Regions from separate parts of the Clostridium chromiireducens genome, predicted to be linked through region 3. Evidence: riboswitches for the same ligand, from Rfam matches in the RefSeq annotation. Region 3 holds a riboswitch; each other region holds the start of a gene.
The links. A riboswitch is a leader RNA that binds a small molecule or an ion and turns the genes downstream of it on or off. The one in region 3 is predicted to bind lysine.
Positions count from the first base shown of each region.

Region 1: another riboswitch for lysine. It lies ahead of lysA (diaminopimelate decarboxylase); the one in region 3 lies ahead of D2A34_RS05430 (amino acid permease).
Region 2: another riboswitch for lysine. It lies ahead of dapA (4-hydroxy-tetrahydrodipicolinate synthase); the one in region 3 lies ahead of D2A34_RS05430 (amino acid permease).

Region 1 covers NZ_QXDJ01000001.1:1,180,724-1,191,573, forward strand. The annotation lists gene D2A34_RS04665 (ABC transporter substrate-binding protein) at 1-524, opposite strand, end outside; gene helD (RNA polymerase recycling motor HelD) at 1,115-3,286, opposite strand; gene ftsH (ATP-dependent zinc metalloprotease FtsH) at 3,679-5,844, opposite strand; gene D2A34_RS04680 (DUF3006 domain-containing protein) at 5,908-6,129, opposite strand; gene lepB (signal peptidase I) at 6,240-6,896, opposite strand; gene lepB (signal peptidase I) at 6,991-7,545, opposite strand; gene lysA (diaminopimelate decarboxylase) at 7,976-9,271, opposite strand; lysine riboswitch at 9,665-9,833, opposite strand; gene D2A34_RS04700 (beta/alpha barrel domain-containing protein) at 10,008-10,682, opposite strand.
Region 2 covers NZ_QXDJ01000009.1:126,849-137,698, forward strand. The annotation lists gene D2A34_RS24890 (PTS sugar transporter subunit IIA) at 1-21, shown strand, start outside; gene D2A34_RS24895 (mannose/fructose/sorbose PTS transporter subunit IIB) at 21-503, shown strand; gene D2A34_RS24900 (HDIG domain-containing metalloprotein) at 698-1,330, opposite strand; gene D2A34_RS24905 (P-II family nitrogen regulator) at 1,578-1,916, opposite strand; gene D2A34_RS24910 (ammonium transporter) at 2,057-3,298, opposite strand; gene D2A34_RS24915 (aminoglycoside phosphotransferase family protein) at 3,709-4,671, opposite strand; gene D2A34_RS24920 (SulP family inorganic anion transporter) at 4,842-6,497, opposite strand; gene dapA (4-hydroxy-tetrahydrodipicolinate synthase) at 6,776-7,651, opposite strand; lysine riboswitch at 7,806-7,972, opposite strand; rRNA gene rrf (5S ribosomal RNA) at 8,301-8,417, opposite strand; partial or broken rRNA gene D2A34_RS24935 (23S ribosomal RNA) at 8,553-10,850, opposite strand, start outside.
Region 3 covers NZ_QXDJ01000002.1:25,775-36,624, forward strand. The annotation lists gene hcp (hydroxylamine reductase) at 245-1,888, shown strand; gene D2A34_RS05425 (APC family permease) at 2,251-4,089, shown strand; gene D2A34_RS05430 (amino acid permease) at 4,198-5,631, opposite strand; lysine riboswitch at 5,787-5,961, opposite strand; gene D2A34_RS05435 (transporter substrate-binding domain-containing protein) at 6,277-7,110, shown strand; gene D2A34_RS05440 (amino acid ABC transporter permease) at 7,211-8,017, shown strand; gene D2A34_RS05445 (amino acid ABC transporter ATP-binding protein) at 8,017-8,781, shown strand; gene D2A34_RS05450 (ABC transporter permease) at 8,858-9,658, opposite strand; gene D2A34_RS05455 (ABC transporter ATP-binding protein) at 9,652-10,356, opposite strand; gene D2A34_RS05460 (GntR family transcriptional regulator) at 10,431-10,799, opposite strand.

The DNA.
Region 1 (10,850 bases), on a different contig from region 3:
TCAAAGTTTTCTTGAGCTATACGTTCTTGAATTGAACCCTTTTGAACTCCAATTTTCTTTCCTTTTAAATCTTCCATTTTAGTTATTGAAGCTTCGTCTCCTGATCTAAGTACAAATCTATGTGTTGCAGTATAGTATAGATCTGAGAAATCTGCATTTTGTTTTCTTTCATCTGTTGGAGTCATACCTGAGAATACCATGTCTATCTTGTCTGATTGAAGCGCTACAAGTAACCCATCAAAAGCCATGTCCTTTATTTCAAGTTCTACCCCTAAATCTTTTGCAAATTGTTTTGCAATTTCAATATCAAATCCAACTATTTGATCTTTTCCATCTATTTCTTTATGGAATTCATATGGTGGATAATCAGCACTTGTTCCAATCACAAGTTTCCCTTTTGCTTTAATTGCTTCTAATGAATTTTGTTTTTTATCAGCAGCACCACTTCCACATCCAACCATACTTATTGCTATAGTTGTTGCTGCTGCAAATGCCATTATTTTTTTTACTATTCCAGCTTTCATTTATATATACCTCCAATTTTTTTCATTTAAATTTATCCGATAGCTAGCATCCGTAACACTCCCACTTCTTTAAGTGGGAGATAACGGCTGCACGCTCCTGGATGAGTTCAACTAGGATTCAGATGGGGATCAAACCCCACCCGAATCAAGTTTCACTTGATTCCCTCAATGTCGATAGCATAATTATACACATTATTTTATATTTACTCAATAGAAATATAGTATTTTTTTTAACTTTTATGAATTAATATTAAATTTTTTGTACTCTAAGTATATTTTCCTATATTACACTCACACCCTACATGATAAGTTTTTATATGATAAAATTAAAAACTGTGGCTTATTTACAATATTTATGATCAATGATAATCATAAATGTATTAATTGCTATATTTCTATGTATAAATTAGTATATCTCAATATTTTTTATTTATATATTAATTTATTGCGATATACTTATATTTATGCTGAATATTTTTTCATTTTGCATAAATCCCGATAAAATATTCAGCATTATTCTACAGCAACCGAAATAACAGAGTCTACTCACTTTCGATAAGTTATATCTTAAACCTAATATTCATTGATTTCTATAAGCATTTTACTACAGATAATCGGTGTAATGCTCTAGTGCACATAATATATTTAACTAAAGGCTGAATCCGCTCATTTTCAACTATTATTACTCCGTCAAACTCTAATCCCTTAGCTAAATATGCTGGCATAAGCACTTTTCCGCCCTTATAAAGTATATCGTCATTATCTAAGTTTTGTATGTTGATTTTTTCCTTAATAAGAGGCGCAAATTCACTAAGCTCTTTCTTCCCTTTAAATATTACAGCGACATTTTCATAACCATCTTCCTCATAATCCTCAATTATAGAAATAAGCGTATCTATAAGTTCTTCATTGTTTGAAACTTCTTCCTCAATAACAGGCTCACCTTTTCTGACTAAAGGAACTATTCTATCTTTGTCTAAGAATTTATTTGAATACTGCATTATCTCTTGAGTTGATCTATAACTCTTGTTTAATTCATACTTCTTAATTTCAACGTTAGAATCTTTGAATACTTGATCTAAGTGAAGCATTGCTGGTTCTTCGTTAGTTTCAATTAATCTTTGATTTGAGTCTCCAACTATTGTATAGCTATTGCATCCAGTTATTTCTTTGATTATTTCAAATTGCATAAAGCTATAGTCTTGTGCTTCATCAATTACAATATGCTTTATCTCTTCTTTTGATTTTAATCCTGTTAATTTAACCATCAAATAAAGAATTCCTGCTAAATCCATGTATCCTAAATCATCTTCATAATTTTTATTAATTCCTTCAGTAATCTCATTAACTTTTTCAGCATTTTCTGAAAACGCATTTGGATTAATAATCTTTTTATAAATATCTATAATTGGTTTAACTTTAACCCAAGAATCTAATTCATCACGAGAGTTCATAACAGCTCTTATAATTTTTCTTATTTCCATTTTTCTTAAATATTCTAAATGAGTTTTTTCTATTTCTAAATCTTCTGCTGATAAACTATTTATTTTTTCTTTAAACTCAGCATTTATTTTATATAATTCTTCATCTCTTTTATCCTTAATTTTAGAGGTCAATACTCTCTTAATTTTTTCACTTCTTCTAAATAGAGGCATATCTTTATAATATTTATTAAATAATTCTTCTACCTCTTTGACTGAAACAATTTCCTCATTATTAAATTTAATTGCTTGTATTTTAAAGTATTCCCTGTCTAGCTTTTCTATATTTGAATTTAATAGTTCAACAAATTCCCTAGAACTCTTATACTTATATTCTGCCAAAGCGTCTTCATTTTCATTCATGGCATCTTCAATATAACTTCCCAAACTTTTAAATTTTTCGTATCTTAACCCTATTTGCTTGATTGCAAAATTTTCAAAAGTAGTTTGTTTTATATTGCTTTCGCCAAGTGAAGGAAGCACTTGAGCTATATAATCCATAAAGATATCGTTAGGTCCAAAAATTAATACTTTGTCTCCAAATTGTTTTCTGAAGTTATAAAGTAGATAAGAAATTCTATGAAGCGCAATCGTAGTTTTTCCTGATCCCGCAACTCCATTTACAACAATTATTTTATTTCTATCTTCTCTTATTATCTCATCCTGTTCTTTTTGTATGGTCATGACTATGTCTTTTAGCTTATCTGATGAATTTTCAGTTAAAACCATTTGCAGTATTTCATCTTTAACATCTATTGCTGAGTCAAATATGCCTTTTAACTGACTTCTTTTTATGATAAGCTGCTTTCTTGATAATATATCAACCTCTATTTCACCTGATGGTGGATTAAAGCTTGCTTTTCCAAGAGTTCCTTTATAAAAAAGTGATGCAATTGGTGCTCTCCAATCTACAATTAGAGGCTCAAAACTGTCCTCTACAGTTAGTCCATATCTACCTATATATATATCCTCTGGAATATTATCATCTTCTTTAAATGTAACCTTTCCAAAGTAAGGTATTTCTTTAAGCTTTGTAAATTCCATAAGTCTCTTATCAATCGTTCTATAAGCTTCTTCTTTAACGTAATTTTCATGATCAAAGTAGTCGATGATTTGATCTTCATCATCTTTATACTCTTCTACATACTTTTTTCTTGCATCAAGAATATAGTTTGTAACATTCTTTCTTTTCTCTAAGTACTTTAAAATTTCATTATTTAATATTTCTAAGATTTCTTTTAGTTTTTCTTCTTCTCTTAAAAAATCTATTTGATTACCCATAATTACGACCTCCAAATATAGTTAACATGAGTCCTCTTGCCAGTAATAAAACATCAAATCAAGAGACTCATTTATTGGTTTTATATAACTTATTCACCTTAATGATTTTTCCTAGATAGTCTATTATAATCCTCTTATAAATTCATTTATTTATAAGAGCTTTTTCATCTATTCACCATCTTAAGGAATATTGATTGAGTAAAAAGGTACAAGACGCGTTCTCCCTTCCCTTGACAAAGTATTAACTAATTATATCCTAAGAATTATAAAATGCACAATGTATAGCTAAAACTTTCTTTAGCCTATATCCCCATTGTGCATTTCTTTAATAATATATCTTAACTTATAATAATATACAATTTTATGGAATATTATTATTTATAAATCTTTGTTTATAGATTATTATTAGATTCGGTATCAGCCATATTGCTTTGGTATTTAGTTTCACTTTTATCCTCAGCTTTAACCTGATTCTCATTCTTTTTATTAGAATCCTCATCTATTTTACTCATATCTTCAGTTTGCCCACCAGATGCAATTTTATTCTCAGATGCGGTCTCATCTTTTTTATTTACTACATCAACTGAAATTTCTGACTTTGTACCAGCTTTATCATCTATAACAACATCTAAAGAATTTTTCTTAGCTCTTCTTTCCGCTAGTTCTTTTACTTTCTTTTCATTCTCTGACTTTTCTTTTTCTCTTTCTTCTTTCATCTCTGGATATTTTTCATATATCATGTCAAGGAATTCTTCTCCAAAGATTGTTTCTTTTTCTAAAAGAACTTCTGAAATCTTATCTAATAAGTCTCTATTTTCTCTCAAGATTTTTCTTGCATTCTGATGAGCAGTTTTTATGATTCTTAATGTTTCCTCATCTAAAAGAGTTGATGTTTCTTCACTACAGTTTCTAACAGCTCTACCATCTAAATATCTATTTTGTATTGATTCTAAAGCCATCATGTCAAATCTTTCACTCATACCGTAGACTGAAACCATACTTCTAGCTTGCCCAGTAGCTCTCTCTATATCATTTGAAGCTCCTGTGGAAACTAAATCAAATACTTCTTCTTCAGCTGATCTACCACCTAACATTACAGTTATTTGATTTATCATATCCTCTCTAGAGGTTAAGTATTTTTCTTCCTCTGGCAGCTGCATAGTATAACCTAATGCTCCCATAGTTCTAGGAACTATTGTTATTTTATGTACTGGATCTGCACCTTTAAGTAAAGCAGCCACAAGTGCATGACCTACTTCATGGAAAGCAACAACTTCTCTTTCCTTTGGTGATAAGATTCTATCTTTCTTTTCTTTTCCAGCAATTATTACCTCAACTGCTTCTCTTAAATCTTCTTGAAGAACAGTTTTTCTTCTTCTTCTTACGGCTCTTAAAGCACCTTCATTAATAATATTTGCAAGGTCAGCTCCAACAGCACCTGGAGTGCTTTTAGCTATCTCAGATAAGTCTACATCAGGACCTAACATTACGTTTTTAGCATGGACATGAAGTATAGCTTCTCTTCCCTTAAAGTCTGGTCTATCAACTATAACTCTTCTGTCAAATCTACCTGGTCTAAGTAATGCTTTATCAAGTATCTCTGGTCTATTTGTAGCTCCAAGTATAACTATACCTTTAGATGAATCAAATCCATCCATTTCAGAAAGTAATTGATTTAAAGTTTGTTCTCTTTCATCATTACTTTGCATTTGATTATCTCTGCTTTTACCAATTGCATCAATTTCATCTATAAATATAATACATGGCGACTTTGCAACTGCATCTTTAAATAATTCTCTTACCCTTGAAGCTCCAACTCCAACAAACATTTCAACAAAGCTTGAACCCGAGAGTGAGAAGAATGGCACTTTAGCTTCTCCTGCTACAGCCTTCGCGATTAACGTTTTTCCTGTTCCTGGAGGTCCTACAAGTAAAACACCTTTAGGTAATTTAGCACCAATCTCTGTGTATTTACCAGGGCCATTTAAGAAATCTATTACTTCTTTTAAAGATTCCTTAGCTTCTTCTTGACCTGCAACGTCATCAAATGTTACTTTTATCTCACTTTCCATATAAACTTTGGCGTTATTCTTACCGATGCCCATGACACCGCCTCCGCCGCCTCCCATTTTAGAAAATAGGAATCTCCACATGAAGAAAATAAGTACCATAGGCAGTATCCAAGTAAGCACAAAATTCATGATAGGAGTTTCTTTAGGATTTTTTCCTGTAAAATCTACTCCAGCCGCATTTAACTTTGTTATTAACGTCTCATCATTTACATTTGCTGTGTATAAAGTCTTTCCTTTATATTCAGTGTTATTTTCACTTGGTGTTATTAATAAATTATCACTAGTTATGGTGACTTTTGAAATTTGTTTTTCATCTAATAATTTTATGAATTCATTATAATTGATTTCCTTTGTCGTAGCTGTATCCCTGGCATAATTGAATGCCATTAAAAATGCAAAAGCTATTAGAAAATAAGTAATTGCTACAGTAATAGAATTCTTATTTTTATTATTCTTTTTGTTATTTCCGTTATTATTATTCTGCATCTAATCACCTTCCCTTAATTTTCATTTAATATTCTTTGTTATTAATAATATTCATAGATTAGATCACTCTTCCCACATATCTTTCATACTTTCATCTATCTGCTTTTTTCGAGTTAATGTGAAATTTTCATCTACTTCAAAATATTCATTTTTATTAATTAAAATATCTCCTTCTTTAAAGCCGCCTTTAATGCTGCTTAGAGATATTTTATGCATATCTCCATTTTCTTTTTCGACTATTGCATAATTACCCTCTACTCTATCTATTATATACTTTTCATCCATTTAACATCCTCTTTTCACTTTATAAATTAATTCCAAGCTTAGGGAATGTGAACCGAGTTTCCTTAATTAAGCACCTAAATAAATTATATTAAGACTCCTAGAAATATCTATTAAGTTAACCTTCCAAAATCTTTAAATGGATAAAATTTAATTCTAGCTTTCCCTTGGATGTTAGATGCATCTATATATGGATTAATCCATCTTCTAGCATCATTTGAACGACTCCTATTATCACCTAAAAAGAAAAATTTATTTTCAGGTACGTCAAATTCGAGTACCTTATTGAGCTTTTCATTATTTTTTACATAATCTTCTTTAATATCCTCCCCATTTATATTAACTATACCATTATGTATTACAATATGATCTCCTGGAAGTCCTATTGCTCTTTTTATAAGTATCTCATCGAGCTCTTCCGAATAAAATACAATGATATCTCCTCTTTGGATTTTACTCGTATCATAAACTCTAGTTACCATTAACTTATCACCAACATTTAGAGTCGGTACCATTGATTCACTAGGTATATAAACATTATAAACTAAAAACTTATTTATTAATAATGCTATTCCTATGGCTGCTAATATTGGAATTACCCATTCTCTAAAGAAACCGCCTTTTGCTGTAAAAAATACCAGGAACCCTTTTTCTAATGGACTATCATTCTTATTGTTATCTTCAGACTTATCAACATCTGTTGTACTAGCAACATCATCATAACTATTACTAGTATCATTTGAATCCATTGCATTATCATTTTCTTTCATCAATACTCTCCCTTTTATCAAGATTGCTTTATCTAAAATTACATATTAGGTTAATATTATTTACGATTTTATTTTAAATTTTATAACTAATATATTATTTATAGATCTCAAAGTCTTTTATTGGATAATATTTCATTCTAGCCTTTCCTACTATATATGATTCATCTACATACGGATTATTCCAATATCTTGAATCATCAGAGTGTGCTCTATTATCACCTAGAAAAAAGTACTTGTTCTTTGGCACCTCAAAAACTCCATTAGATATATTATTATTTATTACATAGTCTTCTTGAAGCCTTTCGCCATTTCTAAAAACAACACCTTCTTTGATTTCTATCTTATCACCTGGAAGTCCTATTAATCTTTTTATTAATATATCTCCTTTAAATTCATCATTTTTAAATAATACTATATCTCCTTCTTTTAAACTCTCTGGACTATAAACCCTAGTTACAATAAGCCTATCTTTAACTTCCAATGTTGGTATCATGGATCCACTTGTAATCCAAACACCATAACCTACAAAACGATAAACTAAAAATCCTATACAAGCAATAACAGCTATATCGATTATCCATTCCTTTATTATTGACTTTTTTCTAAGTTTTTTGCGCTTCAAATCTTCATCTTCATTATTTTCTGCCACAGTATTGCCTCCATATCATATAATTAATAATAATTATATACTTTCCTATGATTAATATTTCACCTTATCTGTGTTATTAGTAATTTTTATGCTTTATTTTTCAACACCATTTTAGTATACCATAATTTTCTCAATAAAATATTTATAAGTTGTTAACTTTTATACGATTTACTATCATTAATATTTATTTTTACTTTGTCTTACTTTGCCTTATTAAAAAAACACTTTAGTGTCAAGACTCAGTTTTCTTAAATAACTTTGTAATAAAAATATGCACTAATCCAAAAAATTAGTGCATATCTCTTCTATCTATTTATAATCTTGGGAAAGAATATCAATAAAAGCGCATTCATTAAAAGTATGCCTTAAACCAACATTGAATAATAATTCAATGTGGAACCTTTTAAAAATAAGTTTGTAAAAGACTTATTTACTCTATATCATTTTTTAATAGATCTTCATAGGATTCTCTCTTGCAAATTAGCCTTGCTTCATTATCCTTAACCATTACTACTGATGGCTTCGGTATCTTATTGTAATTGCTTGACATTGAATATCCATAGGCACCCGTAGTCATTATTGCTAAAATATCGCCGCTTTCAACTTGTGGAAGTTTAACATTTTCTAATAATATATCTCCTGATTCACAGCACTTCCCTGATATGGTCACAGTTTCTTCTGAAACCTCAGAAACCTTATTAGCAAGAATACATTCATACTCTGCATTATATAGGGCTGGTCGTATATTATCTGTCATTCCTCCATCTACTGATACATACGTTCTAATACCTGGAATCTCTTTGATTGATCCCACAGTATATAATGTAAGTCCTGCATTAGCTACGATACTTCTTCCAGGTTCTATTGTAAGAATTGGTCTTTCTTGACCAGTTCTAGCACAAACTTCATCAACTTTATTAATTATCGTTTTGCAATATTCCTCAGTAGTCTTAGGTTCATCATCCTTAGTATAGTATACACCAAAACCGCCTCCAAAATCTACTTCTTTTATTAAGTAACCAAGGTTGTCTTTGGTGTTTCTTACAAGCTCTAGCATTATTTCCACAGCATCTGCATATGGTTCTAAATCAAAGATTTGTGAACCTATATGACAATGTATTCCTGCAAGATTTATACTTTCCAGACTTATAGCCTTCTTAATAGCATCTTCTATAACTGTACCTACTGGTGCAAATCCAAATTTGGAATCTATTTGTCCAGTTTTTATATACTCATGAGTATGAGCCTCAATTCCTGGTGTTATTCTCAAATAAATATCCTGTACTTTATTATATTCCTTAGCTATATTATTTAGCATTTCCATTTCATAGCAATTATCTACTACAAAATTACCTACACCTAATTTAACACCTAACTGAATTTCATCTAATGTCTTATTATTTCCGTGAAACATTACTTTTTCAAGTGGAAATCCTGCTTTATGAGCTGTGTATAACTCTCCTCCTGAAACAACATCTAAATGCATTTTTTCTTCTTTTAGCAACTTGCACATTTGCAGTGTCAAAAATGCCTTTCCGGCAAACGCTACTCTATTATTGTTTTCTTCGCATTTAAAATGATTTCTATAATCTCTACAATATTCTCTTATCAAATCTTCATCGAATACATATAAAGGACTTCCATATTCTTTTACTAAATCTTTAGAACTAACTCCCCCAATTACTAATTGATTGTCCTGTTCTTTCATTGTTCCAAACAATTTCATTTGCCTAACCCCCAAATTAATTATACTTATTATCAAGTTATTTATCTTTAAATAATCTAGCCGTGATAATAAAGGCATGTATCCTCTATTCATCCTGCGATTAAAAAGCAACAGTTATCGAAAGCCATTAAGCTCCCTTTAATAATATTATAAAAAAAATCTATACGATAGTTTTTATGTTTTCCACGAAAAGAAATTACCTACTTCTTTGGTTTTATTATGATTTTTGCCCAAAAAACAAACGCCACAGAATATGTCTGTGACGAGTGGTAGATTACGCTAAATTTGTATGCATATTAATTTCATTAATTATCAATTTATAAAATTAAATTATTAAATATTTTTCCAAATATAGAACAATCAAAATTATTATTTTAAATTGTTAATTAAAATGCACCTTGTAGCTCAACACTTTCGTGACAGTTATTCACATATTTTATGAATCCCCAGAAATAAATTACCGCATAATAAGTTATTCCTTCGGCCGTAATACCTTTCAGCATAAATCATCGTTTGCCAACTACTTATACCTACTCTTTATTAAAGCACCTCTACCCCAGGTCATATTATATTTATATTCTATCTAAATAGTAGACTTCTTATCTACCCATAGGTTCTTTAGACTTCTAATGACTATAATATCATATTATTAAACTGTTACAAATATGATACCATAAATTTTACTTAAATCAACATTTTTTTTATTATTCATACATCAAGTGTAGGATTATATTTTCTATTCTTTTCTATAATTATCCATAAGATTGCACATAATGCTTGCTGAAGATGGTGGAGTAAATGTTATAGCATTAGCCCCAGCCTGAATAGTCTCAATAATTGATTCATCAGTTGGTCCTCCAGTCGCTATTATCGGAAACTCTGGAAAAATTTTTCTGATGTTTCGAACTATTTCAGCTGTTTTTTTACCACCAGAAACATTCAATATAGTCGCACCGGCTTCAATTCTCTTAGAAATATCTTCATCTTCCGAAATAACAGTTACTATTACCGGTATATCTATGGTGGCCCTAATTTTTCTTACTACTTCATTACTTGTTGGAGCATTTACAACTACCCCCATGGCCCCCTTAAATTCTGCATCCATTGCTAAATTTACTACTCTCTTCCCTTGAGTTATTCCTCCTCCTACGCCACAAAATACAGGAACATCTGCTGCCATCACAAGTGCTTGTGTAATCACTGGCTGTGGTGTAAATGGATAAACCGCAATAATAGCATCAGCGTTACTATTCCTTATTAATGCAACATCAGTACTAAATAACAATGATTTTATTCTCTTTCCAAAAATCTTAATTCCACCACAATTTCTTATAACCGTTGGAACTTCAATCACATGATTTCTAAGTGTACCTTTTATTTGCGGAACAAACTTAGCTTCTTTACTTGTCATAGATCCTATCCCCTCCCCATAATCATTAAACTTAATAATTACAATTCAACTTATAATAATTTTAAATCATACACTCTTATATAATTTAAATTTAATATTTTTACAGTAACTCATATCTCTCTCATAAAATCTCTTTATCAGCAAAACATAATCTTATATGTATTCACC
Region 2 (10,850 bases), on a different contig from region 3:
TCTGAAGAGGATGATTTATAATGAAAATCACATTAGCAAGAATTGATGACAGGTTAATACACGGGCAAATAGTTACAGTTTGGTCGAAGGAAACAAAATGTCAAAGAATTATCGTATGTAACGATGATGTAGCAAAAGATGAAATAAGAAAAACTTTATTAACTCAAGTTGCACCTCCTGGGATTCAATCTCATGTAGTTGATATTCACAAAGCAGTTAGAGTTATTAATAACCCTAACTATGAAAATGATGTTGTTATGCTTCTTTTTACTAATCCAACTGACGTTCTTAGATTAGTTGAAGCTGGAATAGATATTAAATCTGTTAATATCGGAGGAATGTCTTTCAAAGAAGGTAAAACTCAAGTAACTGGAGCTATTTCATTGAATGATCAAGATATAAAATCTTTCAGAGAATTGAATGATAAAAATATAGAATTAGAAATAAGAAAAGTTGCTTCTGATTCAAAAGCCTTTATTATGCCTTTAATTGAAAAAATGTAATTTTTATTGTTCTTATTTTCATAATCTCATGTACATTAATTCTTGGCATTCTATTCTACTGGTTAGTCTGGTTAGCATAGCATCTAAGAAGTAAACAAAGACAAATAAGACTTATAGCATTAAACTAATATGTATATATTTAAGTAGACTATCTTTTGGAATAATTTTAGATAGTCTCTTTTTATTATAAAAATCTATACAGTTTGTTTATTAAAATTGCTTATCTTTTCTTTAAATTTGTCTATTTGAATAAATGTATCATTAATTTCTTGTTTATCTAAGCCGCTCCTGCCTAATCTATCAGAAAGCGACACTAATACAATCTCATTAATTTCTACATCGTCTAGCATATCACCTATATTTTGAAACTTCATATTTTTAGTTACAAATAAGCTTTGCATATGCCATCCTACTAGTCCTTTAACTTCATTTATAAAATTCTCTTCCTCATTAAAGTATTCTAAAAATTTTCTTGCCATATCAGCGCCTACAATATCATGATCATAAGAAGTTAATCTACCTTTTCTGATCTTGGTAGTTGGTTTCTTACCAATGTCGTGTAGTAAAAGTGCCCACATAAATGCTCTTTTGTTTTTACTCTTATCTCTTCTTTTAGCACCTTCATCCACTACCATCATTGTATGAATAAATACATTTCCCTCTGGATGAAATTTAGGATTTTGATCAACTTCTTGCAGTTCTTTTATCATCGAGAATGGATATTTATCAAGTAATTTAGCATCTAATGCCTCCTGTATATAATTAGAAGGCTTATCATCATTAAGCAAATGCTTTTCTATGTCTAAAAAAATCTCTTTATCATTCATAGCATACTCCTATTTAATATTTCTTTAATATTGAAATAAATTTATTATTATATTAAAAATTTTAATTTAACATTAGTATATCTATTATTTTAATAATTAAACATTTTAACACATTCATATTAAAATAGAGAACGACTTATTGTTAAATTTCACTAATTAAATCATTATTAGTTATCATAACAATAAATTGCTCTCTATTAATATATTATATAATTTATGAAAGTATGGATTTTTGCATATAATATTCTTATAGTGCTGTATTTCCTCTTTCACCAGTTCTTATTCTTACGCATTCTGCAATATCAACAACAAATATCTTTCCGTCTCCAACTTCCCCTGTTCTAGCTATTGATGTAATTAATTCAATAACATCTTCCACTTTATCATCTTCTACTGCTATTTTAACTTCTATTTTAGGTAAAACATTAGTTGTTATTTCTGTACCTCTATGATACTCCTTCCAACCACGTTGTTGACCACATCCCATAACTTGACTTATAGTTACACCATTTATATTGTTATTCTTTAATGCATCTTTAATTTCTTCAAGTTTTGAAGGTCTTATAATCGCTTCTACTCTTTTCATAATATATTTCCTCCCTAATTATCTGCATGATATATATTTTTAGAAATGTATATCTGAAATTATACCACAAATCTCTTCAATCTAGTTATCTATTAATATATTGATGCAGTATTATTTAGTGCTATTATAGCATTTATATCCTAGTCTAATCCATTGAATGCTGGATAAGCAGTTTCACCATGTTCAGCTACATCAAGACCATCAGCCTCTTCTGAACCTTCAACTCTAATAGTCATAAATAATTTCATAACTTTTATGATAATAAATGTCATGACTGCTGCAAAAATAACTGTTATTACTATACCCTCTATTTGAGCAATTAATAGATTAATATCCCCAAAGAAAAGACCATTCCATTTTGCTACAGAGTTAATTGCTGTTTGTCCAAATAATCCAGTTGCGATTCCTCCCCAGATTCCACCAATTCCGTGGCATCCAAAAGCGTCTAACGCATCATCATATCCGAATTTTGCTTTTACTACGCTCATGAAGAAGAAGCATATTGGAGAAACTATTGCACCTATTACAATTGATGACCAAAGTGGAACAAATCCTGCTGCTGGTGTAATTGCAACTAGTCCTACAACTGCGCCTGTCGCTGCTCCTAGTATTGTTGGTTTACCATGTTTTATTTTTTCAATAAACATCCATGAAAGTAATGCTGCTGCTGCTGCAGTATTTGTTGTCATGAAAGCATGTACAGCAAGTGGACCAGCATTTAATGCACTACCAGCATTAAATCCAAACCATCCGAACCAAAGTAATGCTGCTCCAAGAACTACAAAAGGAATATTGTGTGGTTTATATGACATCATTCCATAACCACGTCTCTTACCTAGCATTATACATGCTACAAGTCCTGAAACTCCTGAACTTATATGAACTACATCTCCACCTGCGAAGTCTACTGCTCCTAAAGAACCGATTATTCCGCCACCCCATACCATGTGAGCTAGTGGATAATATACTAAAAGTGACCATAATCCTATAAAAATAAATAGTGCTGAAAATTTCATTCTTCCTACTAAAGATCCAGTTATAAGTGCTGGAGTAATTATTGCGAACATCATTTGAAATGCTGCAAAAAGTTCATGTGGTATAGTAGGTGCAAGTGCTGAAGGATCTGCCCCAACTCCATTGAATAGGAAGAAATTTAGTCCACCTATTACTCCACCAATATCATCGCCGAATGATAATGAATAACCTATTAAAACCCACATTATTGATGCTAGTCCACAAATAAAGAATGAAGACATCAGTGTATTTAAAACATTTTTTCTACGCACCATTCCTCCATAGAAGAATGCAAGCCCCGGTGTCATTAAAAGTACAAGTGCTGAACAAATTAATAAGAAACTGCTATCGCCAAAATTAATTTCCATAAAAAATCCCCCTTAAAATCAATAATTTCTTGAATAATAATAATCCTTTTTTTGAAATTTCTTTAAATTATTCAAATAATTGTAATCAAGAAGTAATTGAGCTCTAATACTTCTACAAGTTATCTTTGTAAATTAATTTACTTAATTTATTACGACATCGTAATTCTAAATAAAAAAACGGTGCTTGTAAAACATACCTTTTCTTTGTACGTTTCACAAACACCGTTGTTTATATTTTTTAGTATATTCTCTTAATATAAATTTGTCAATATATTTTTAAAAAATTATATTGATTGTTATTTTTTTTTCATTACCTTATAATGACATAATTTTAGACATCCTATATTACAATTTTCATTTATATTAATCAAACTGGTAAGACATTATATTATATTTTATTCTTAATCTTATTAGCTTGATAATAGAGTTATATTATTGATTAATATATCTTTTATATTTGAATATTTGTTTGGCATATTGCCTTCTCCATTTATTAATTGAATCAGATTTGCTAGATCTCGAAGTTTACTTATCTCATACCAATCATTTGTAAGCTTATAACTAGAAATTTTATTATATTCTTCTTCAAAAACTTTTATCATATCTTTACTAAAATACTCTTCATATCTAAAAAACTGTCCGATATCTGCTAAAGGATGTCCAGCCATTGCAAATTCCCAATCTATAACTCCACCTAGTTTATTATCCTTAATCAAAATATTTGTTCCTTGAAAATCTCCATGAACTAACCTAATATCATTATCTAGTTTATTTAGTATATGACCATTTTTATTCACTATGTATAAAATTTTATGCACTAAATCTTTTCCTAGACGCTCTTTAGCTTTACTACCCATGAATTTTTCGTACCATAGTATTAAAGGTGGTAATTCATTTACGACTTTCAGATTTTCATCTAAAAAACCTGCCTTCTCAAATTTATAGCTATGTATTTGTGCTAAAAACTGTGCAACATCCTTAATAAAATTATTTTCTATACTATAGCCTTCGCTTATTGCTTTACCTATTGTCTTTCCTTGCATGTATTCATAAATTGCATATTCCCTATTTTGTATAATCTCATTGTTCCCAACCTTGTAAATAGTAGCAACATTAACTAACTTATCTTCTTTTAATTTAGCTAATAATTTAATTTCTTTCTTATAATTTTGCTCTTTTGAAAAAAATATCTTTAGAATATATTTTTTCTCTGGTATATTTGTATCTACGATATAGTTGGTCGTTCTGCAGCCTTCATTTATCGGAATTACATTAGTAATATAATCATTCTCTAGTATACCTTCAAGCAATTCCCCAATTATATTATTATCAATTTTCAGAAACGGAAATGTTCGCTCCCATCCATATTCCATAAGCATACCTCATCTACTGCATATAATTTTTATCGAGTCTAATTATAATATATTTTACTACATATGTGTAAATACTAAGTATTTAAGATTAGAAGCATATATTAAGAATCAATGATAGTTAAGTATATTATTTCCCCGGTAATATCTAATAAGTTATGTCAACTACTATTCTACGATGCTTCCAAATGTTTCACATAGTCAAACGCTTTTTCTATTGCTTCTGTCTTAGTTTCATAGATATTTATCTCACCAATCTTAACCACAAATCCCATCTTGCTTAACACCTTCATTGGTTGATCTTGTACATGAGTTAAACAAAGCCTTATATCTAGACTTTTGCAATGTTTTAATAATTTAGTTAGCGCATCTATTCCCGAAGCATCCACTGCATGAGTATGGCGCATATCTAAAATGACAACTTCAATAGAAGCCTCAAGTCCTTTCATTTTAGAAATAAATTCTTGTACTACTCCGAAGAATATTGGACCATTGACTTGGTAAACATGTATCTTTCCACCTGCTTTTTCTAATACATTTGATATACTGTCATCAAAAACGCCTTCATCAACTAAGTTCCTTATTTCAGTAGTATCAGAGACTCTCTTCATAAATAAAAACATAGTCATAATCATTCCAATTCCTATTGCAACTACTAAATCAAATACAACTGTACATGCAAATGTTACTAATAATACAATCACATCGCTCTTAGGCGCTTTTAATAATGCTTTGAATACTCTCCATTCACTCATGTTATAGGATACTATTATAAGTATGGCTGCTAGTACAGTCATTGGTATCATTTTAGCTAATGGCATTAGCGCTAGCATAGTCATTAATAACACAACTGCATGAACCATTCCTGCTATTGGACTTTTCCCATTTGACTTTACATTCGCTGCAGTTCTTGCTATAGCTCCTGTCGCTGGTATTCCCCCAAATAATCCACTCGTAATATTAGCTATTCCTTGAGCAACAAGTTCCATATTAGAATCATGCTGATCGGATATCATGCCATCCGCTACTGTTGCCGATAATAATGATTCTAACGCCGCTAGAATAGCAATTGTCATAGCTGGCGCAAATAATTTATTTATTATATACATGTTCATATTTGGAAATACAGGTGTTGGCATAGTTGATGAGATTTCTTGGAACCTACTTCCTATAGTTTCTACTGGAATACTAAAAACTTTTACAATAATAGTTATTATAATTAATGCAATCATAGATCCTGGTATTGTTTTATTAACCTTAGGCCATATTGCCATTATTGCTACAGCTCCTACTCCCAGTATTAGTGACCATACATTAATGGATTCTATATTGGTAAAATAAAATTGCCACTTTTCAAAAAATTCTGCTGGCACATTATCAATATGTAATCCGAGAAAATCCTTAATTTGTGTGGACATAAGTGTTACTGCTATACCAGCAGTAAAACCTATAGTTATTGTTTGTGGTATGTACTTAATTAATGAACCAAATCTTAATAATCCCATTATAACTAAAATTATTCCTGCCATTACCGTTGCAGTAATAAGCCCATTCAATCCGTATTCTTGAATAATTGAGTAAATTATAATTACAAATGCCCCTGTAGGGCCACCTATTTGAACTTTGCTGCCTCCTAAAAATGATATTATAAACCCTGCTAATATTGCCGTTACAATCCCCTTATCTGGAGATACCCCTGATGATATTCCAAGAGCTATTGACAATGGCAATGCTATTACAGCAACAATAAATCCAGCTATTACGTCTTTCATAACTTGCCCTCTTGTAATTTCCTTACTCTTGATCATAGAAAAAAACCTAGGCATCATTTTAAATCACTTCCTTGTTAATTTTTTCACTCTTTATATTACTCCTAATTTGTATAGTAGTCAAAAAATACGTTTACAATTCTTATCTTCTCTATAATCCTTATAGATATTATTCATAATAGTTAATAATAAAAGAGGAAGCAATTACTACTTCCTCTCTCCTGACCTTTTATAAATACTAAGAATATATTTTATAATCTTCACAATGCTATCTTCTTGTCCTTATTGATATTAATTTTCTACTTTCTTTAATCATTCCTAATAATTATATCTCTATATTATAATGCTATATTTTCCAACATCTTATCTAATTTATCTTGAAGTTTCTTTGTAACATTTACTAATGGAAGTCTAACTTCATCAGAATCTATTAAACCTATCTTATTTAGGCAATACTTTAGTGGTGTAGGATTAGGTTCTGAAAATAGAAGAGGTATCATGCCATGTATCAGCTTCCATTTATCCAATGCTTCTTGATGATTATTCTCTTTTACTAAATTATATATATCTATAAATTCCTTAGTTCTTAAATGAGCTGAAGCCATTATTCCTCCCTGTCCACCAAGCGCAAGTGTTGTATAAAAATACGCATCCTCTCCTGTCAAAATTGAAAAATCTTTTGGTGGATTTAATAATAATTCTGTTGTTTGCTTCATATTTCCGCAGCAATCTTTTATACCGATTATATTCTTTAGCTGTGATAATATCTGTACAGTATCATTCTCAATATTAGTTCCAGTCCTATACGGTATATTATATAGTATGATATCTAAGTTAGTTGATTCTGATAAAGCTTTAAAATGTTCGTAAATGCCTCTTTGATCGGGTCTTGAATAATATGGTGCTACAGATAGTATGCCATCTACGCTATGCTTTTCTACTATCTTCGACATTTTAACTACTTCACTTGTATTATTTCCTCCCAATCCTACATACACCGGCACCCTATTATTATTATACTCAATAGTCTTTTCTAATACTTTCTCGTACTCACACGTAAGAATGGTAGGTGATTCTCCAGTTGTTGCTAGTGGAATAATTCCATTTGCACCTTCTTTAATATAATGATTGATCATTCTTTCGTAAGATTTAAAATCTACCTTTCCATCCTTAAATGGTGTTATTAATGGTACTAGTACCCCTTCTACTTTCATTAATCTGCCAACTCCTAAAAATTATTTTGTTAAATAAGAAAACCCGTTAGTAATTTATACCAACGGGTAGAGTTAATCGCATAAAACTTGTACAAAACTAAATTATAATAATATTAGAACTTCCATTGTAATACTATCATCTATAGTTTTATCAAATCCTTGTAGCTCTCCACTTTCGTGACAGTTATACATATATTCTATGCATAACCAGAAATAAATCTTTGCATAATTCAAATCTTCGGCCATAATACCTTTTCTCATCAATCACCGTTTGCCAACTCACGATGAGTACTCTTTATTACTGGCGCCTCTACCTTAGGTTTTCGTTATTAAATTACTCCAATTATATCACTTAAATAATTATTTGTAAATGATATACCATCTACTACACATTAATCAAAGTTCTCAAAGGATTTTTACTTTGTATAAGATGAGAATTTTAGGAATCTACAAGTATTTTGATGTAATTATTATATAAACATGTCAATTTAAAAATATCCACATTAATAAGAAATAATCCACATGCATATTACAATACATTGTGGATTATTTCTTATTTTTCTCTACCCAAATATTTATTTATATAGTAATCATAAGAACTTTTTTACTGTAAATAAAAAAGATAGTCATTACAACTATCTTTTAAGTTACCTCGCAACGTCCTACTCTGCCACACAATCGCCCGTGCAGTACCATCGGCGCTATAGACCTTAACTTTCCTGTTCGGAATGGGAAGGAGTGTTACCTCTATGCCATCATCACGAGATGCTTGTTCATTCCAAATCTATGATTTGGTCTAATGAACTGTACTCCTCAACTACGTTGAGTGAGCTTCCTTTGAAAGCTTTGTTCTTTCAAAATTGCACATAGTATTTTTAATGTATTACAACTTGATTATTTATTGGTCAAGCCCTCGACCTATTAGTATCAGTCAGCTAAATATGTTACCATACTTACACCTCTGACCTATCAACCTTGTAGTCTTCAAGGGGTCTTACTAGCTTACGCTATGGGAAATCTAATCTTGAGGTGGGCTTCACACTTAGATGCTTTCAGCGTTTATCCCTTCCCGACTTAGCTACCCAGCTATGCTTCTGGCGAAACAACTGGTACACCATAGGTCAGTCCATCCCGGTCCTCTCGTACTAAGGACAGCTCCTCTCAAATTTCCTACGCCCGCGACGGATAGGGACCGAACTGTCTCACGACGTTCTGAACCCAGCTCGCGTGCCGCTTTAATGGGCGAACAGCCCAACCCTTGGGACCTACTTCAGCCCCAGGATGCGACGAGCCGACATCGAGGTGCCAAACCTCCCCGTCGATGTGAACTCTTGGGGGAGATCAGCCTGTTATCCCCGAGGTAGCTTTTATCCGTTGAGCGATGGCCCTCCCACGAGGTACCACCGGATCACTAAGCCCGACTTTCGTCCCTGCTCCACTTGTAGGTGTCGCAGTCAGGCTCCCTTCTGCCTTTGCACTCTTCGAACGATTTCCGACCGTTCTGAGGGAACCTTTGGGCGCCTCCGTTACATTTTAGGAGGCGACCGCCCCAGTCAAACTGCCCACCTAACAATGTCCTGTCACCAGTTTCATGGCATCCAGTTAGAACTTCAATACTATCAGGGTGGTATCCCAACAACGACTCCACTAAGGCTGACGCCCTAGTTTCCCAGTCTCCCACCTATCCTGTACAGACAATACCGAAATTCAATGCTAAGCTACAGTAAAGCTCTACGGGGTCTTTCCGTCCAATCGCGGGTAGCGAGCATCTTCACTCGCACTACAACTTCGCCGGATTTGCAGTTGAGACAGTGCACAAGTCATTACGCCATTCGTGCGGGTCAGAACTTACCTGACAAGGAATTTCGCTACCTTAGGACCGTTATAGTTACGGCCGCCGTTTACTGGGGCTTAAGTTCACACCTTCGCGTTACCACTAAGTGTTCCCCTTAACCTTCCAGCACCGGGCAGGCGTCAGCCCCTATACATCAGCTTTCGCTTTAGCAGAGACCTGTGTTTTTGTTAAACAGTTGCTTGTGCCTATTCTCTGCGGCCTGATTTCTCAGGCACCCCTTCTCCCGAAGTTACGGGGTCAATTTGCCTAGTTCCTTAACTGCAATTCTTCCGTCGGCCTTAGGATTCTCTCCTCATCTACCTGTGTCGGTTTGCGGTACGGGCACTACTTCTCTCTCTAGATGCTTTTCTTGGAAGCATGAAATCAGATACTTCGGTTCCGTAGAACCTTCCCCATCACGCCTCAGAATTGCCAGAGCGGATTTGCCTACTCTGACTCCCTTAACGCTTAGACCAGCATCCAATAGCTGGCACATCCTATCCTTCTCCGTCACACCATCGATAATAACGATTATAGTGGTATTGGAATATCAACCAATTGTCCATCGACTACGCCTTTCGGCCTCGCCTTAGGTCCCGACTAACCCTGAGAAGACAAACTTTACTCAGGAAACCTTAGATATTCGGCCTGTAGGATTCTCGCCTACATCTCGCTACTAATGCCAACATTCTCACTCGTAATCAGTCCACCGCTCCTTACGGTACGACTTCAGCCCGATTACGACGCTCCTCTACCGCTCACACATAAGTGTGAACCCGTAGCTTCGGTGGTAAGTTTGAGCCCCGGACATTTTCGGCGCAGGATCTCTTGACTAGTGAGCTATTACGCACTCTTTTAATGAGTGGCTGCTTCTAAGCCAACATCCTAGTTGTCTTAGAAATCCCACATCCTTTTCCACTTAACTTACACTTTGGGACCTTAGCTGACGATCTGGGCTGTTTCCCTTTTGACCATGGAACTTATCTTTCACAGTCTGACTGCCGGACTGATAGTATATGGCATTCGGAGTTTGATAAGGTTCGGTAAGCGCTATGCCCCCTAGCCTATTCAGTGCTCTACCTCCACTACTCACATTTTCCGACGCTAGCCCTAAAGCTATTTCGAGGAGAACCAGCTATATCCGAGTTCGATTGGAATTTCTCCGCTATCCACAGCTCATCCCATGCTTTTTCAACAGCAACGTGGTTCGGTCCTCCACGAGGTTTTACCCTCGCTTCAACCTGGCCATGGATAGGTCACCCGGTTTCGGGTCTACAGCATGCAACTAGTCGCCCTATTAAGACTCGGTTTCCCTTCGGCTCCGTACCTTAAGTACTTAACCTTGCTACATACCGTAACTCGTTG
Region 3 (10,850 bases):
CTTTTAGTCCATCATAACAACTTTAACTTGTGATGACTTAGAGTATACATGAATTCTAGGTTATTTTTATGTATTTATAAAAATAATTCCAAAAGATTTATTACTCGTAACAAATGAAACAGAGTATTTTATGATTTCAATGTAAAATAGGTTCATAAGGTGATTCGAGGGAATGTACCTAACTGATATAGAAATTAATAAAAATTTATTTAATAAAAATTAAGTGTGTGGAGGAGATTTTAATATGGATAATAAAATGTTTTGTTTTCAATGTCAAGAAGCAGCAGGATGTACAGGCTGTACTGTAAAAGGGGTATGTGGTAAGACTCCAGAACTTGCTATGCTACAAGACTTATTAATATATACAACTAGAGGATTATCAGAAGTAGCAACTAGTGCTAGAGAAGAAGGAATAGAAGTATCAAAAGCTATCAATACAATGGTAACTATGAATCTTTTCACTACTATAACTAATGCTAACTTTGATAATGAAATATTCTTTGGAAGAATACAAGAAACTTTAAACTTAAAAGAAGAATTATTAGCAAAATTAGGTAATAAGGAAGAGTTAAGTGAAGCTGCTTTATGGAAAGCGGAGACTAGAAGCGAGATGGAAGCTAAAGCTGGATCAGTTGGAGTATTATCTACTCAAAACGAAGATATCAGAAGCTTAAGAGAGCTTATCACTTATGGATTAAAAGGATTATCTGCATACATGAAACATGCAAATGCTTTAGGATATGAAGATGAAAATATCTGTGCATTCATGCAAAAAGCATTATCACAAACTGCTAATAATAAAGTGTCAGTAGAAGAATATATTGGATTAACTTTGGAAACAGGTAAGTTTGGTGTTGATGGAATGGCTTTATTAGATAAAGCTAATACAGAAAGCTACGGTAACCCAGAAATAACTAAGGTTAATATTGGAGTAGGTAAGAATCCAGGAATATTAGTATCAGGTCATGACTTAAAAGATATAGAACAATTATTAATTCAAACAGAAGGAACAGGAGTAGATGTTTATACTCACTCTGAAATGTTACCAGCTCATTACTATCCACAATTAAAGAAATATTCTCATTTAGTAGGAAACTATGGAAATGCATGGTGGAAGCAAAAAGAAGAATTTGCAAGCTTTAATGGACCAATCCTTATGACTACTAACTGTATAGTGCCTCCAACTGAAAAGGATGGATATATAGATAGAATGTACACTACAGGTGCAGCAGGATTTGAAGGATGTGCTCACATTGCTGCCGATGAAAACGGAAAGAAAGATTTCTCAGCAATTATTGAACAAGCTAAAAAATGTGCAGTTCCGACTCAAATAGAAGAAGGAGAAATCGTTGGTGGATTTGCTCACAATCAAGTGTTAGCATTAGCTGATAAAGTAGTAGAAGCAGTGAAAACTGGAGCTATAAAGAAATTCTTTGTTATGGCAGGATGTGATGGTAGACAAAAAGCTAGATCATACTACACAGACTTTGCGGCAGCTCTTCCAAAAGATACTGTTATATTAACAGCGGGTTGTGCAAAATATAAATATAACAAATTAGATTTAGGAGATATTGGTGGAATCCCAAGAGTTTTAGATGCAGGACAATGTAATGATTCTTATTCACTAGCAGTAATTGCATTAAAACTTAAAGAAGTATTTGCCCTTGAAGATATAAATGAATTACCAATAGCATTTAATATTGCATGGTATGAACAAAAAGCTGTAATAGTTCTTTTATCACTATTATACTTAGGAGTAAAGAATATTCACCTAGGACCAACACTTCCAGCATTCCTTTCACCAAATGTAGCTAAAGTTTTAGTAGAAAGCTTTGGTATAGGTGGAATCACAAATGTTGAAGATGATATGGCAATGTTCTTAAAATAGAATTCTAAATTTAATAATTCATATAATTTGAATTAACAATTAATATAACCTTTAGGTATTTCTAAATGTAAGAAATGCCTAAAGGTATTTTTATTTTATTAAAAATTTATTCAATAATTATTTAAGAAGTAAGTTTAGAATAGAATAATACAAAGCATTAGGCAAACCATAGAAAAAAAGTCGGAAAATAAATTCGAATGAAAACGTATTAGTGATCCACTGAGATATTTACAATAAACATTAATAAGAATATAATCTGTATTATTGTAATACTTACTATAAAAGGAAAATACATTCATTTTTATTATTAGGTAGTGATTTTATAATATGAGGTTAGTTTTAAATATTATGGGGGAATAACTATGTTTAAAAAAATTCAATCACTATTAATAGGAAGGGCTCTTAAAACTACTGAATTAGCAGAAGAAAAGTTTAATGTTTTGTGGGGTCTTCCGATATTATCGAGCGATGCTATTTCATCAGTGGCTTATGCTAGTGAAGAAATATTACTAGTCCTTATACCTGTACTTGGTATGCGTGCGTATGCATCAATGATAGAAATAGCTATTTCCATTACGATACTATTAGGGATAATTGTATTTTCGTATAGGCAAATAATCGATAGCTTTCCCCATGGAGGAGGATCTTACATTGTTGCGAGTCAAAATATAGGTAAATTGCCTGGTCTTGTAGCAGCATCTTCTTTAATAATAGATTATCTTCTAACTGTCGCTGTTAGTACATGTGCGGGAGCAGCTGCAATCACATCAGCAATTCCAGCATTATTACCACATCAGGCGTTAATAGCCATTTTTGTAATTGGTCTAATCGCACTAGGTAATCTAAGAGGAATAAGGGATTCATCAAAGTTTTTTGGAGTACCAACATATTTATTTATATTTTCAATAATGATTATGATAATAACAGGAATTTTCAAAGTTTTGGTGTTAAAAGAAAATCCAGTGCAATTGTATACAATACCTCAAGCTACTGGAGATTTGACTTTATTGTTATTCCTAAAAGCCTTTTCTTCAGGGTGTACAGCTCTAACAGGAATAGAAGCAGTAAGTGATGGGATACCAAATTTTAAGAATCCAGCCCAAAGGAATGCTAAAGTCGTATTAGGCACACTTGCCTGCATTGTTTTTCTTATATTTGGTGGAATATCATATCTTTCAACAATGTATAAAGCGTCACCAGGGGAAGATATTACAGTAATAGCACAAATAGCTATTCAGGTTTTTGGTCAGAACAGCCTAATGTTTTTTGTCGTACAAGCTACAACTGCTGTTATCTTAACACTTGCGGCTAATACTGCATTTTCAGATTTGCCTTTACTACTTTCAATACTAGCTAAAGATGGATATGTGCCAAGACAGCTTGGCAAAAGAGGAACTAGATTAAGTTTTTCCAATGGTATAGTATTATTATTTCTAGCATCTTCAGTTTTAGTTTATATTGCTAACGGAAGTACACATGTATTGTTATCTCTATATGCAGTCGGAGTATTTATATCATTTACTTTATCACAGTTTGGGATGTTTAAGAAATGGACAAAGAGCAGAGAAGGAAATTGGAGGCATAAAGCTTTTATAAACGGATTAGGGGCCACAGTTACTGCAGTAACATGCATAATAATCGGAATTGAGAAATTTAAACATGGTGCATGGGTTGTACTTATATGTATACCAATCTTAGTAGTAGGAATGCTTAGGGTTAGAAGGCATTATACAAAAGTTAGGGAAAATTTAAGAATTGAAACAGATTTAGAAAGTTTAATTGTAAGGGAAGCTATAACTAAATATGTTATTGTTCCGGTCCAAACAATAAATAAATCTTTTATTAAGAGTTTAAATTATGCTTTAACAGTTGGAGAAAATATAGAGGTTTATCACGTGAGTACAGATGAAGAGATAACTAAAAAATTAATTGAAAAATATAATAGATTAGGAATAAGAGCGCCACTCATAATAGAGAATGCACCATATAGGAATGTCAATGAAAAATTGCTTGCTTATGTGGAAGAGAAACATAAACAGCTAAAAACCCATGAAGTTATAACAGTAGTAATGCCTCAATTTATTATACATAAATGGTGGCATCAAGCTCTCCATAATCAAACATCGATTCTACTTCGAAGAGCTATATTAAAGATGAGAAATGTAGTAATTATTACCGTACCTTATATAATTAATGAATAGCCTATATAAAAAAATGAGAGTAACCAAAGCTATTTTGGTACTCTCATTTTTTTGTTATTATGGAATATAATTTTTGCTTGGATATATACACATACAAAAATTATATATTTATGCAGATTTTTTATTAGAATAACTTACGTCAACATCATCTAAAGGAATAACTTTAGTTTTGTATTTAACCTTATAACCTATGTATAATATTATAAATAAAGGAAGGCCTATATATGCTGCAATTAATCCATTCCAATCAATCGCCTCAGGAGTAATATATGAATATCCTTGACCTATTATTATAATAATACACATTAATAATGCTAATATAGGACCAAATGGATATAAGCTAGCCTTATATTTTAAGTCATTTAAGTCTTTACCTTGGTGAACATATGCTTTTCTAAATCTGTAATGACATATTGCTATCCCTACCCAGGCAATAAATCCAGCAAGACCAGATGCCGCAACTAACCAAACGTAAACGGTACTTTCTGCATATAAACCTGTTAAAAAGCAGGCAGAAGCAATTAATGTAGTTAAAAGTACAGCATTTACAGGCACGCCTCTTTCATTTGTTTTAGCAAAAACTTTAGGTGCCATACCTTCTTTAGCCATCGCATAAAGCATTCTACTTGATGCATACATACCAGAATTACCAGCAGATAATACAGAAGTTAATATAATCGCATTTATCAATGAAGCAGCACCTGCTATACCAGCTCTTTCAAATACCATTGTAAATGGGCTGGTATCAAGACTAGCTTCAGTAAATGGTATTATTGCGCCTAAAACAATTATTGTTCCTAAGTAAAATATTAATATTCTCCAAAATATTGATTTTATAGCTTTAGGTATATTTTTCTCAGAATCTTCACTCTCACCAGCAGCAATTCCTATAAGTTCTGTACCTTGGAATGAAAAACCAGCGATTAAGAATATAGAGAATATAGACGTAATTCCTCCATGGAAAGGCCCATCTTCTAGAGTGAAGTTATGGAATCCTATTTGTTCTCCGCCCATTATTCCTACGATCATTAAAACACCAATTACAATAAATACAAGAACAGTAACAACTTTAATTCCAGCAAACCAGTATTCTGATTCACCATATGCTTTTGATGATAAAATGTTTAATCCTACTATAATTGCTAAAAACAATATACTCCAATATAGCGCGTTTACATTTGGGAACCAGTATTTCATCAACAAAGAACCAGCAACCATTTCAGCTGCTATTGTTATTGCCCAGTTATACCAATAATTCCATCCAAGTGCAAACCCAAGTGCAGGATCAATAAATTTATTAGCATAGGAACTAAAAGATCCTGGAATAGGCATATGAGTTGCCATCTCCCCTAAGCTTGTCATTAAAAAATACACCATTATTCCGACTAATGCATAAGCTACAAGTGCACCACCAGGTCCAGCCTGATGTAAAGTATCACCCATAGCAAGAAATATACCAGTACCGATAGATCCGCCTATAGCAATCATATTCAAATGTCTTGCTTTTAAGCTTCTTTTTAATTCGTTATTTTGTTCACCCATTTTTTCTCCTCCAGTATGGTTTTATAATTCCATAGGTAAGCAACTAAGATAATATAAACATTATAAAAATAAAAAAAGCCATGAGAGCATACTCATGACATAAATACGAAAATTATATATTCTATAAAAAATATTATAAACCATCGTATAATTACATTGAAAATAGCTCTCCACAAAATAATTCGTGACAGTCTTATGCATATTTTACATAAGCCCAGCAAATAGTATTAAAGCAATTAACTATTTACTTCGGCGAAAGATCCTTTCGTATCACATCATCAAGCTTACCTCCGCAATACTACTTTTAAATTTCGCGCCTCTATCTTAGTTATCTATCTATTATTTCACATATAATTATCTAATATAACTGGAGTTATGTCAATATTTTTAATTTTTTAATATAAAAATTAAAAATATATCACTTTTACTGAAATAAGAACAAAGCGGTTTAGTTGATATATTATTAATGTATTGATGAATATTTTAACAAATGCTTAGTAAAATCAACCAAAAGTATTTTAATTGACAACGATATAGGCTGCGAGTATAATTCAGTATAGAAATGCTTGTTATTGACAATGGGGTCAACTTTATTAAGGAAGGTTGACTTATTTTTTTAGAAAATTAAATATAGGGGGATACATTATGAAAAGATTAAAAAAAATAATTGCTGGGGTCTTATGTGTTGCAACTGTTGGTGTATTAGCAGGTTGTGGTTCTAAGAATGCAAGTAATGAAAAAGTGCTACGTGTAGGAATGGAAGCTGCATATGCGCCATTCAATTATACACAAACAGATGATGCTAATGGAGCAGTTAAAATTAAAGGAAGCAATGAATATGCCAATGGTTATGATGTTATGATGGCTAAAAAAATTGCTGACAAAATAGGTTACACAGTCGAAATAAATAAAATGGAATGGGATGGATTAGTTCCGGGAGTAAATTCAGGAAAAATTGATGTCTCAATAGCAGGTCAAAGTATCACAGCTGAACGTTTGCAAACTGTAGATTTTTCTGATCCATACTATAAAGCTAATATTGTGGCTCTTACTAAGAAAGGTACTGCTTATGAAAATGCAAAAAGCATTGCAGATTTAAAGGGAGCAATTTGTACATCTCAATTAAATACAGTTTGGTATGACATGTTAAAGCAAATTCCAGATGCTAATATTCAGCCTGCTATGGATACAGTTCCATCATTAATAGTTGCACTTTCATCAGGAAAGGTAAATGTTGTTGCAGTAGATAAGCCAACAGCTATGGCAGCAGCTTACTCGAATCCAGATTTAGTTATGCTTGATTTACAAGGTGATAAAGGATTTAAAGCTTCTGATGAAGATGTTAACATGGGAATTGCGATTAAAAAAGGAAACAAAGAATTAACTGACAAGATAAATAAAGCACTTTCAGAAATTTCAGAAGAAGAACGTAATAAAATGATGGAAGAGGCTATAAAAGTTCAACCATTATCAAAATAATACTAATAATAAATAAAGAGGAGGTTTATATGTATTAGCCTCCTTTTTTAATTAGATATTTCAAATGGTAAAATATATTTTTGGTGAGGTGGAAAATAATATGACATCAAATTTACCAGAGGGATTTTTTCAATGGGTTTGGTATCTTTTACAACAGTATGGCACTTTATTTATACAAGGAGCATTATATACACTTTTAATTGCTGTGATTGGTACGATAGCCGGGTGTATTATTGGTTTTTTGGTAGGTATAGTAAGAACTATTGAGGTAAATCCTGAAGCTAATAAAATTAAAAGTGGTCTTTTAAAAGGTGTGCAATGGATATTGACCGCTTATGTAGAATTCTTTAGAGGCACACCAATGATTGTACAATCTATGGTTATATTTTATGGTGCTATGGAGGTATTCGGCATTGATATGTCTCCATTGGCAGCAGGATTGTTAGTTGTTTCAATTAATACAGGAGCATATATGGCAGAGACTGTTCGTGGTGGTATAGCGTCAATTGATCCGGGGCAGACCGAGGGTGCAAAGGCAATTGGAATGACACATTTTCAAACTATGCTATATATAGTACTTCCTCAAACATTGAGGAATATTATGCCTCAAATAGGTAATAACCTAATTATCAATATTAAGGATACATCTGTATTGAACGTAATATCTGTAACAGAGCTATACTTCGCAGGTAAGTCAGCTGCAGGTGCTTATTACAAATACTTTGAAGTATTCTTTATAATATGTGTAATTTATTTTGTTATGAATTTGGCTGTTTCTCGCTTATTACGTTTTATAGAGAAGAAAATGGACGGGCCGGATAGCTATAAATTAGTAACAAGTGATTATATGTCAGGAGAAATTACTGAAAATAGTTCAACTATTAAAATCAAGGGAGGGAAACAATAATGGAAGCTATCGAAAATGTGAATGGCAATTCTCCTATATTAGAAATCAACCATTTAGGAAAAACTTTTGGAAATAACGAAGTTTTAAAAGATATTGATTTTAAAATAAATCAAGGAGATGTAGTTTGTATTATTGGAGCATCAGGATCAGGAAAATCAACCCTTCTTAGATGTATCAATATGCTAGAGACCCCTACTTCAGGTGAAATATTACATGACAAAGAGAATATATTAAGTAAACGTAAAGAAATAACTAGCTACAGGGCAAAAGTTGGAATGGTATTCCAACAGTTTAATTTATTTAGTAATATGACAGTACTTGATAACTGCATGATTGGAGTTACTAAAGTATTAAAGAAAGACAAGGATTATGCAAATAATATTGCAATGAAGTATTTGAAAAAGGTGGGAATGGCCCCATACATAAATGCAAAGCCTCATCAACTTTCTGGAGGGCAAAAGCAAAGAGTAGCAATCGCTCGTGCACTTGCTATGGAGCCGGAAGTCTTGTTATTTGATGAGCCAACTAGTGCTCTAGACCCAGAAATGGTAGGAGAAGTTTTAGCAGTTATGCGTGAACTTGCAAGTGAAGGGATGACTATGATTATAGTAACCCACGAAATGGCATTTGCAAGAGATGTATCTACTAGAACAGTATTTATGGAAAAGGGAGTTATTGTTGAAGATGACACCCCTAAAGTTATATTTAATAATCCTAAAAATAAGCGTACTCGCGAATTCTTATCAAGATTTATGGACAATTAAAATTAACTCCCGACAATGATTTAATATCTATAGTCGGGAGTTTTTTATTTTTCAATGGATTTACTAATCAATTTACCTATTCTAAGTTTAATTTATTCTTCAATATATAGTGAGTTATTATAAAATAGGCAGCAAAGAATATTAAGTTAATAATAATTACACCTATTAAAAGTAAATGAACTGGACCGAAAGAGTGAATATTATTAAATGGATTCCAATTACTTAATGAAAAAGTGATGCCTACAATTGATGAAATTGCTGTTGTAATTAAATTTAATACTATGAAAGCGCCAAAAGCTGAAAGAATTCTATGCTTGCTAAATAAGTGACCAATTGATATTGATGCATAAATCATAGTAATAAATTTAATGAATTGAACCAAGATAGCAATAAGACCTTCAAGTATTACAATAAAAATTTGTCCTCCAAACTCCGTATAAGCTTCTGAAAAGCCATGAGAAAGTTCAGAAAAGAATCTGGCAAATCCACTAGGATCAAATGCCATGATGATTATTGAAAGCACTGCGATGATCCCGCTTATTATATTCCAAAAAGTCGCAATTGAAAGTTTGCTTATAATATTGGTAATAGTAGTTACAGGAAGAGTATTCATTAAATATCCTTCATCTCCAAGTAGGTTCTTATAAAATCTTTGTATTACTACAAAAAAAGTTACTATAAACACAGCAGCCATAGTACAGCCATATCCAAAGATACTTAGAATAAATGGTATTCCACCAAAGCCGTCAAGTTTATTTGAAAAACCAGTTCCAATAAAGATTTTATTTATAATGGCAAAGGCTAATAATGCTATATAAAGTGGTATTAGTATTCTACCAGTAGCTTTTATCTCATATTTCATCAATTTTCCTAACATCTAAATACCTCCCTAAATAGAGCATCAACGCTCTTTCCTTCACTTTCTCTAATTTCATCAACACTTTTAGTTAAGAATATATTTCCATAAGAAATGAATACTACATCATCTAATATTCTTTCAATATCCGAAATAAGATGAGTAGAGATAATAATAGTAGCATTTTCGTTATAATTAGTTATGATTGTATTTAAAATATAATCTCTAGCTGCTGGATCTACACCTGCTATAGGCTCATCTAGTAAATATAAATCTGCCTCTCTACTCATAACCAAGATGAGTTGAACTTTCTCTTTTGTTCCTTTTGACATAGTTTTTAATTTATCATTAGGATTGATATTTAATTTTGCCAACATGTTATATGCTCTCTCAGGATTGAAATTATCATAAAAATCTTTAAAGAAATTAATAATATCAGAAACTTTCATCCAATCATTTAGATAAGTTCTTTCTGGTAAGTAAGATACAATCTTTTTTGTTTCTACACCAGGTTTATTTCCTGCTATTAGAATTTCTCCACTTGATGGAGTTAAAAGGCCATTTGCAAGTTTTATAAGCGTACTTTTCCCGCTGCCATTAGGTCCTAAAAGCCCAACAATTCTTCCTCGATTAACTGTTAAATTTATACCTTTTAAGGCTTCAGCATTAGCATAAGTTTTAAATAAATTTTTACATTCTAAAATAGGGCTATTATCCAGGCTGTCATTTTTATAAGCAGAGATTGTATCAGTTTCATTAGAATTATACAAGATTTTATTGTCAACATTACTCATTATTTCATCTCCTTTGATATAACTTCTATAAGTTGTATTGTCTCTTGTTTTGTATAACCTATTTTCTCCATATTGAAGAGAAATTTTTCGATTTGCTCTTTTGCTAAACCGTTTCTTATATCTTTTATCATACTAATATCCTCCGTAATGAATCTACCACTTGTTCTTTGACTAAATACTAAACCTGTTCGTTCTAATTCAGTTAATGCTTTTTGCATTGTATTAGGATTTACAGCTGCATCAGCTGCCATCTCTCTAACTGAGGGTAATTTATCCCCCGCCTTATATATGCCTGAAACTATTCTAAGTTGAATTTGTTCCATAAGCTGCACGTAAATTGGTCTATCGTCATTAAAATTCCATGACATAGTCTCACTCCTTCATAAATTTTATCATTGTGTTACTGTACTAGGTTGTTA